Regions from separate parts of the Pseudoalteromonas sp. SIMBA_162 genome, predicted to be linked through region 2. Evidence: predicted binding sites of a transcription regulator. Region 2 holds the regulator's gene; each other region holds the start of a gene.
The links. The regulator ArgR, encoded in region 2, controls arginine synthesis, uptake and breakdown. The targets are predictions, from matches to a motif close to ANTGAATANNTATTCANT.
Positions count from the first base shown of each region.

Region 1 (3,290 bases), on a different contig from region 2:
GCACGGCCTCTACGTCAGTCATAAAAATAAGTTCTGCATTTAAATTATTTGCGATAGCTGCTGCTGCCTCGTCAGCATTAACGTTGTACCAAAGTCCTTGTTCATCAAAACCTATAGAGCTAACAATAGGTAGGCGCCCAATTTTTATTAAATCGTTAATAATAGAGTCGTTGTTGCTTTCGCACTTACCTACTAAACACAATGCTTTGAGCTTTTGCGATGCGGTTACGCCTGCTTCGTAAAGGCTTAAACCCACAGGTTTGTGGCCAGCAGCAATAGCTTGAGCCATTAGCTGCTTGTTTGCACAGCCTGCAAGTGCACCAACTATGTGGGGCATTTGTTCTGCCGGGCTAATACGTAAACCTTGATGCTTAGCACTAACAAAACCGGCTTCTTTTAACCATGTATCGACTAATGCCCCGCCACCATGCACAATTACAAAGTTATGACTTGGCTGATTAGACAACACATCAAATAACGCATGAGCAGCATTTTCAGTATTGAGTACAGCGCCGCCAAGCTTTATAACCCACGTTTTTTTAGCCATTAAAACGCTCCTTTTAAGCCTGTGGTGTGGTCTAAATTCATTGATAAATTTATACACTGCAGGGCTTGCCCTGCAGCACCTTTTAATAAATTATCAATGGCTGCCATAACAATGAGTTGAGAGCCTTGCTGCTGCCAACCAATATCAACATAAGGCTGCTTTGCAACTCCCTTAATTGACGGGATCTTACTACCTAATAAGCGGATTAAAGGCTCGTTTTCAAGCACGCTGAAGGCCTTAGCCACTTGCTCACTTGTAACATTAGGTTTTAGTTGCACGTAAATGGTTTCTAAAATACCGCGAGCAAAGTTACCTAAATGAGGTGTAAATAAAACCTGATGACCAAGGTGTTGCTCTATTTCTGGTCCGTGGCGATGATTAAATAAACCATATGGCGCTAGCGATACTTCACAAAAATGAGTACCGACACTGGCTTTTCGCCCTGCGCCAGTTACACCCGACACTGCATTAATAATAATTCTGTCGTCGCTTAACAAACCTGCTTGCTGAAGTGGCTTTAGCGCATTCAGCGCCGCAGTAGGGTAACAACCCGCAACAGCCACTAAATTTGCATTTGCAATTTCGTTGCTATTCCATTCAGCTAAACCGTATGCCGATTCATTTAATAGCTCAGGGTGCTTATGTTCAAAGCCGTAATAAGTAACGTAATCATCATTGCTTGCAAGGCGGTAACCACCAGACAAGTCAAATACCTTTTTACCCATTGCTAAAAATTGCGGGGCTAAATCTACACTTACTTTATGATCGGTACACAAGCATATGTAATCTGCATTCGCGTTAATGTCGTTGAACGCTGAGTCAGTAAGAGGAAGTAAAGGAATATCAAGTAAGCCTAAGTGTTCTGGGTATAAATCACTCAGTAATTTATTTTTGTCTAGGCTACCTTCAGATACATAACAACCTGATAAAGTTAAACTTGGGTGTTTAGCAATAAGGCTTGCTAGTTCTGCGCCGCTGTAACCACTTGCGCCAATAATCGTTACATTCATTATTTGCTCACTATCTTAAAATCTATTACTACTTATTTATGTGTTCGCTTACACTAGCTTAGATGCTAAGTAAGTCTTTTTTGTTAATGAATTTTGATTATCGTCGCATTATCTTCATTGTGTTACTTAATATATTTATGCTTAAAAAGTGAATTGATATTCATAATAAATACTTTTATATTGTTATGCAATTAAATTGAATAGTTATTTTGGAATTTTTTATGTCTTTGCCTTCGTTTATTTCTATGTACCAGCAATTAATTGCAGCCCCGTCTATCAGTGCAATTGAAGACAGCGAATGCATGAGTAATAAAAACGTTATCGAGTTACTTGCCCACTGGTGTGAAACGCTCGGTTTTACCTGTGAAATAATAGAACTTGAAGGTAAAAAAGGGCGTTATAACTTATTAGCAAAACGTGGCATTGGCGATGGCGGTTTAATGCTTGCTGGGCATACCGACACAGTGCCGTTTGATGATAGCCGCTGGAATCATGATCCGTTTAAATTAACAGAACTCGACAACAAACTGTATGGGCTAGGCAGTATTGATATGAAAGGATTTTTTGCTTTCGTATTACAAGCTATAAGCGAACTAGATGAAAGACTACAAACACAGCCTATTTTAATACTTGCTACCGCCGATGAAGAAACAACAATGGCAGGCGCACAGCAAATTTGCAAACATCCTAACTTAAAGCCAGCACGCTGTATTATTGGTGAACCCACTGATATGACTCCGGTATTTACACACAAGGGCCATATGAGTACAGCTATAAGAGTCGTAGGACGCTCAGGGCATAGCTCAGATCCCGAACGTGGTCTAAACGCCATTGAAGTTATGCATAAAGTGACTTCAAAATTACTGATCTTAAAAGAGCAATTAAAGAATAAGTATTCACTAAGCCACTTTGAAATACCTTATCCTACTTTAAATTTAGGTAATATTCATGGTGGTGACAACGCAAATAGAATATGTGGTTGTTGTGAAATGCATATCGATATGCGCCCATTGCCAGGGCTTAGCGTGCAAGAGCTACAAGCACTGCTGCTAGATGCAACAAAAGAGATTAACGAACAATACCCTAACTCAGTGAGTGTAATTGACCTGCACGACCCAATACCGGCATTTACAGGCCATACCGACAGTGCGCTAGTTCAACTTGCAGAAAAAATAGCAGGCCAAAAAGCCATTGCTGTTAATTACTGTACAGAAGCACCTTTTATTCAGCAACTGGGTTGTGAAACCATAGTTATGGGGCCGGGTTCAATTAACCAAGCGCATCAACCTGACGAATTTTTAGCTATGGAAAAAATAAAGCCTTCACAGCACATCATTAGCAATATTATAAAAGCCTGTTGCTTTTAACTAAGCAATAAAAAAGACGCTTGTTAGCGTCTTTTTTATAAATGCGGCATTTACTATTTCATGTATTTGCTTAAATACTTTTTAAATACAGGGTCTGTTTTAGCAAGCTCTTTTTGCTCAGCTAATATCTCTTTTAAAATCACACCCGAGGTAAGCGGGTTAGCCAGTACAACCCTAAACACAACCGTAGGTTGATTATCGTATTGAGCTGGGGTCAAACGTGTACGCGACACAAACGAACGACCTGACTCACGCTGGCGTTTTTGCATACTGGCTGTAAAACGATTTAGTGAGGCAAAAATATCAATCCGTGTTTTTTCATCAGCCTCAGCAATCGCTTGTTTTATTTGTTTTGGCACATAACGA
Region 1 is NZ_JAWJBQ010000003.1:194,256-197,545, forward strand. Features, by position in the region: gene argB (acetylglutamate kinase) at 1-547, opposite strand, end outside; gene argC (N-acetyl-gamma-glutamyl-phosphate reductase) at 547-1,557, opposite strand; gene argE (acetylornithine deacetylase) at 1,779-2,924, shown strand; gene panP (pyridoxal-dependent aspartate 1-decarboxylase PanP) at 2,978-3,290, opposite strand, start outside.
Region 1: argC (N-acetyl-gamma-glutamyl-phosphate reductase) is a predicted target of ArgR. The motif match lies at 1,705-1,722, and genes of this name have one in related genera.

Region 2 (3,290 bases):
CAGCTTTCTGGTGGGCAGCAGCAACGCGTTGCGATTGCCCGTGCATTGGCTTATAAACCAAGTTTACTACTTCTTGATGAGCCGTTTTCAAATATAGATACCCAAGTTCGTTTTGAATTAATTGCAGATATTCGCCGTATTATTAAGGCGCAACAAGTATCAGCGGTATTTGTTACCCATTCAAAAGAAGAAGCTTTTGCTTTTTCTGATACGCTTGCCATTATGGACCGCGGTAATATTGCCCAACAAGGCACGCCAGAGCAGCTTTTTGCTGCTCCTAGGTCAAAGGTGGTTGCAGAGTTTCTAGGTCAAGGCATATACTTATCCGCAGAAGCATTAACGGCTACTGAATATAAAACACCTTTTGGCACCGTTGAGTCAGATACGCAAACGAGCCGCCATCCATGTAGTGGTGAGTTATATGTGCGACCTCACCAAATTGAACTTGTGCAAGAGTGTCAAAGTGACAAACTCAGTAAACGGGCTACAATATTAAGTCGTCGCTTTATTGGCTCTGCGTATGTTTATAAAGTTGTTATAGCCGAACAAACGCTTGAAGTTGAAGCGCAATATGGCCAATCATTTGAAATCAATGAGCAGGTTATAATAAAAATAAAACCCCACACAGTGAATTTTTTTGAATCATAGTTAATGTGATTCACTGTGTTTATATCTGTAAAACTGAGGAATAACAATGGCGCAAGCGCAATCTGGGATTTGTGCTGAAGCAAACCTGCATGGTTTGCATTTATTTTTTAATGTGTTTGATGGTCAAGACGAATCATTGCGCGCTAAATTAAAACAAGTAAGCGCAATCGAAGAAGAGTTTAATGATCAGTTTTCAGAGTCGATGTTGTCGTGCGTTGTTGCCATTGGCGCCCAATATTGGCCTCATATTCTTCCTGAGTATATTCCTAGTGAGTTGCAAAGCTTTCCTAATATAAATCATCCAGATCACCAAATGAGTGTTCAGCCGTGCGACTTGTTTGTGCAGGTGCGTTCAGACAGAGAAGACGTAAACCACTTATTTGCATTGCAAGTTTTAAAGCTTTTTGCACCTGATGTAGAGCTGGTGGAGCAAATACGTAACTTTCGTTTTTTAGATGGCCGAGATTTTAATGGTTTTATTTATGGTGGTGATATGCCACACGGAAGAAAAAAGCGTTCAACTGCTTTAATTAATAAACCTGGTTGTTTTGAAGATCAGGGAAGTTATATTCATGTTCAGCGCTATAAACACGACTTAACTGTTTGGCAGCACTTATCGCTCAGTGAGCAAGAGCAAATTATGGGCCGTACACGACTTGATAATACGCTTATAACCCCAGCATTAAATACCAGTCATGCCACGCGTAGCGAATTAAAAGATGAAGAGGGGCAACCCCTTTTGTTGAATCAAAGCATGCCTTATGGCGATGTTTATGAGCAAGGTATGTTATGCATAAGCTGCGCAAGTACTGGTACTGCATTTGAGGCTGTATTAAATAGCCGTTTAGGAGAGGGGGAGTGTTACGATCATTGGCTTGATTTTACTCAAGCCGATATGGGGTCAGCTTTTTTTGCCCCCTCAGTTGGGTTTTTAAAGCAAATTTAAACCGTATCAAACAAAATACGTACACGTTCAAGTGTGACATCTATTTCAGAAATTTTTGCTGGAGCAATAAATATAGTATCGTCTCCGGCAATAGTACCTAATACACCATCGGCCTTTCCTAACGAGTCAAGTAAGCGGGCAATAAGCTGCGCAGCGCCTGGGCTGGTGCGAATAATGATCATCATTTCATTATGCATAATATCAATGACTAACTGGCGTAATGGGCTTTTAGCTGTCGGCACTCCCATTTCAGCGGGTAGGCAGTAAACCATTTCTTGCTTAGCGTTGCGGGTACGCACAGCACCAAACTTACTTAACATGCGTGACACTTTACTTTGGCTTATATTGTCAAAGCCTTGCTCTTTAAGTGCATCAACTATTTCGCCTTGAGAGCCAAAGTTTTCTTCTTTTAAAAGTGATTTAAACGCTTTTACCAATGCTTCTTGTTTATCTTGAGGTTGCATAGTCTTTATTCATTATTGTTATTTATGCTGTAAATACTACACAAAAATGAATAATTATGCAGCAGTTGTTTAGTCAACTTGACAGTTTGATGCGATAAACCACCAAAGTTTACAACTATGGTCGAAAATATCGCAAAATAGGCCCGATAAATTTGTTTTTAGGCGCTAATTTCATTATCTTAAGGGCCACAAGTATTTCCTACCTCAAATGACGGAGAATTCCAATGAAAGTTGCTGTATTAGGTGCTGCAGGCGGTATCGGTCAAGCATTGTCTTTACTATTAAAAACAGGCTTACCAGCTGGTTCTGAATTATCACTTTACGATGTTGCACCAGTTGTACCAGGTGTTGCTGTTGACCTATCACACATCCCAACTGATGTTAAAGTAGCAGGTTTTGGCGCAGACGATTTAAACAAAGCGCTTGACGGTGCTGATATTGTTTTAATCCCAGCGGGTATGCCACGTAAACCAGGTATGGATCGTGCAGATTTATTTAACGTAAATGCCGGTATCATTAAAACACTAGCTGAAGGCATTGTAGCTAGTTGTCCTAAAGCACTTGTGGGTATCATTACTAACCCAGTAAACGGCACAGTACCGATTGTTGCTGAAGTGTTCAAGAAAGCAGGTACATACGATGCAAGCCGTGTATTTGGTATTACTACGCTTGACGTGATTCGTTCAGAAGCATTTGTTGCTGAACTTAAAGGCGTAGACGTTGCTACAGTTAAAGTACCAGTAATTGGTGGTCACTCTGGCACAACTATTCTTCCTCTACTTTCTCAAGTTGAAGGCGTAACTTTCACTGAAGACGAAGTTGCTGCACTTACTCCACGTATCCAAAATGCAGGTACTGAAGTAGTAAATGCTAAAGCAGGTGGTGGTTCAGCTACATTATCAATGGGTGCTGCTGCAGCACGTTTTTGTATGTCTTTAGTTAAAGGCCTACAAGGTGAAGATGTTGTAGATTACGCATACGTTGCTGTTGAAGATGGTGATGCAGAGTATTTTGCACACCCAGTACGTTTAGGTAAAAACGGCGTTGAAGAAATTCTTTCTTACGGCGAGCTAAGCGCATTTGAAGAAAAAGCGAAGAACGATATGCTTGAGACACTGAAAAAAGACATCAAAGAAGGTGTTGATTTCATGGCGTAATAGCCAGAATGAGCATTAAAAAGCCTGCATTTGCAGGCTTTTTTGTTGCTCGAATATTATTTACTATTAGTGTTA
Region 2 is NZ_JAWJBQ010000010.1:4,667-7,956, forward strand. Features, by position in the region: gene R0J88_RS09140 (ABC transporter ATP-binding protein) at 1-648, shown strand, start outside; gene R0J88_RS09145 (Dyp-type peroxidase) at 695-1,594, shown strand; gene argR (transcriptional regulator ArgR) at 1,591-2,058, opposite strand; gene mdh (malate dehydrogenase) at 2,283-3,215, shown strand.

Region 3 (3,290 bases), on a different contig from region 2:
AATACACGTAGCCAAAGACATAACATGATTTTCGCGAAGAGGATCAATTGGCGGGTTAGTGACTTGTGCAAACTTTTGACGGAAATAATCGTATAGTGAACGATGTCCTTCGCTTAACACAGCAAACGGAGTGTCATCACCCATTGAGCCTGTTGCTTCTTGCCCGTTTTCACCCATTACACGAATAACGCTATCCAACTCTTCATTGGTATAACCAAACATTTTTTGATATTTAGCTAACGTTTCATCGTCAAATGAACGATTGCCTGCATCTTGCTCTTTTAATTCTTCAAAGGGAGTCAAGCGCTTAACATTTTCTTCGAGCCACGACTTATAAGGATGGCGAGATTTTAAATCTTGATCTATTTCATCTGAATGCCAAATTTTCCCCAATTTGGTATCAATTACTAAAAGCTCACCCGGGCCCACTCGGCCTTTTTCAACCACTTCATCGGCGGTGTAATCCCAAATACCGACTTCAGAAGCAAGGGTTATAAAACCATCTTGTGTGATTACATAACGCGCAGGACGAAGACCATTTCGGTCTAAATTACAGGCTGCAAAACGGCCATCTGACATAACAATCCCCGCAGGACCGTCCCATGGTTCCATATGCATGGAGTTAAAGTCATAAAATGCACGTAAATCGTCATCCATAGCGCGGTTTTTTTGCCATGCAGGCGGTACCAGCATGCGCATAGCACGGAATAAATCCATGCCACCGGCTAAAAATAGTTCTAGCATGTTATCAAGGCTTGACGAATCTGAGCCTGTTTCATTAACAAACGGCGCTGCGCTTTGTAAGTCTGGAATAAGTGGAGACGAAAATTTATACGAGCGAGCACGAGCCCACTGACGGTTACCCTCAATGGTGTTAATTTCACCATTGTGCGCTAAATAGCGGAAAGGTTGAGCAAGTGGCCAACGAGGCTGTGTGTTTGTTGAAAAGCGCTGATGAAAAACACAAATTGCGCTGGTCATACGAATGTCAGCTAAGTCTAAATAAAAATTAGGCAAATCTGCAGGCATCATAAGGCCTTTATAGATAGTCACTAATCCAGATAAACTTGCAATGTAAAATGATTCATCGTCTGCTAAACGTTTTTCAGCACGACGGCGCGCTACGTATAAGCGACGTTCTAAATCTTTTGAACGCCAACCTTCAGGTGCGCTTACAAAAATTTGCTCAAAGCCCGGTAATTGCTGCACAGCAATTGGACCTAGCATTGATGGGTCGGTAGGCACTTCGCGCCAGCCTAAAATATTTAGCGTTTCTTTTTCTAATTCTTCGCTAAGAATTTCCTTTGCAGCTTGTGCTAAAACAGGATCTGAATTTAAAAAGATCATGCCTACTGCATAGTTTTTACCAAGGTGCCAGTTATGCTCACTTGCAATAGCACGGAAAAAACTATCAGGTTTTTGCAAAAGCAAACCACAGCCATCGCCTGTTTTACCATCAGCAGAAATACCGCCACGGTGTTGCATACGATCCAACCCAGTAATAGCAGTACGAATAAGCCGGTGACTAGCCTGACCATTAACTTGGGCAATTAAGCCAAAGCCACAATTTTCTTTCTCTAATTTCGAGTCGTATAACATAGACCCCTCCCCTTGCTTCACTGTTAGCGTTAATGAACTGCTCGACGATTTGCTAACAGCCGGTCAAAACTAGCCTCTATATCAAATAGAGTCAACAGTAATTTGAATACATATTCACATTCTTGAATATTTCTCACTTCATAGCAAGATTTCTTTTTTATCATTTTTATTAACATTTAGCGGTGTTTTCATCGTTATTTTTTCATGACACTGGTGTCAAGTTTAACATTTTGTAAAAATAGCTCTAAATCAAAACACAGTTTACGTAAACGTAAGCCTAAATATTAGTGAATAAATATTCAATTAAAGGAATTTATAAAATGTGGGGATTATGCAAATAATATTACCCCTTTTCATTAACGAATTATAAAAGGGATAAATAAAGGTAGAATTATGTTCCTTATGCTTCATTCAGCTTAAAAACTGTCATTTAACCACTCATTACTTTGATTAATTATTCGTAAATAGAAAAATAAAACCAATCAAAGCTTAAATGTCATCCCGCTATTTAATCGCCTGAGTAGCTTAGCTTTAAAATACACTTACACTTTGAGTTCACTGTGGTGCCGACGTTATTGGTTTTCTTATACCCGCAACGCAGTATTTACTCTTTATATATTGCTTTTTATGTGTCCGAAGCGGACACATAAAGTGTCCGCGGACATATTGCTTTAAAAAAATAATTACTAAGTTATTTAATATCAACAAGTTAAATTCTGGCATGCTAATCGTATAGTGTAATTTAGTAATTATTATTTGGAAGAATTATGTTCACTTTAAGCTTATTTTTACTCTCGCCACTAGCCGCTATTTTTGCAGCACTACTTTATGTCATGTTTGAAAAAAATATAAATTCATTTAGTTAGGGTTGAATAATGATTAAAGATACCAGTGCTCAAGACATACAAGTTAAAACACCCGCAAACCGTAAAAAGCGTTTTCTTTTAATTATCGCTGTGTTGTTACTTATTATTATTGCTGCTACTTATGGAGTTATGTCAGGCTCGGATGCAACTAAATCATTTAGCCAAGAAAAGGTGCAAATAGCAAAAGTAGAAATTAAAACGCTTATTCGCGATGTAGCCGCAAGTGGAAAAATTGTTGCCGCCAATGCACCACATATCTACAGCCCAGAGAAAGGCTTTGTAAGCTTGCACGTTAAAGCTGGCGATACAGTTACCAAAGGCGACGAGCTTGCTGTTCTTCATAGCCCTGAACTTACCAATGAATTAAAACAACAACAATCCGTATTACAACGCTTAGAGGGTGAACTTAAAAGGCAAAACCTGCAATCAAGAAGAGACACTTTAACCCTTACAAAAACACTCGATATGGCAAGTGTAGAATTAAACGCAGCACAAAGAGAAGATCGCCGCGCAAAACTATCAATTAAAAAGCATTTAATAAGCCAAATAGACCTTGAAAAAGCAATAGACGACTTATCACGTGCACAGCTTACCTATAAACACGCACAGCAAGAGGTAGCACTTGCTAAAGATACACTCGCATTTGAATTGCAAGCAGCTAAAAGTGATGTAGAGCGTCAGCAGCTGATCGTTGATGAATTACATAGAAAAGTAAATGAGCTGTCAATTCGGGCCACAGTGACAGGCATTGTTGGTAATCTGCTTGTGCAACAAAAAGCAGCCGTCACGCAAAGTCAGCCTCTAATGACACTCGTTGATTTAAGT
Region 3 is NZ_JAWJBQ010000005.1:145,059-148,348, forward strand. Features, by position in the region: gene gltB (glutamate synthase large subunit) at 1-1,599, opposite strand, end outside; gene R0J88_RS05495 (efflux RND transporter periplasmic adaptor subunit) at 2,475-3,290, shown strand, end outside.
Region 3: gltB (glutamate synthase large subunit) is a predicted target of ArgR. The motif match lies at 1,701-1,718, and genes of this name have one in related genera.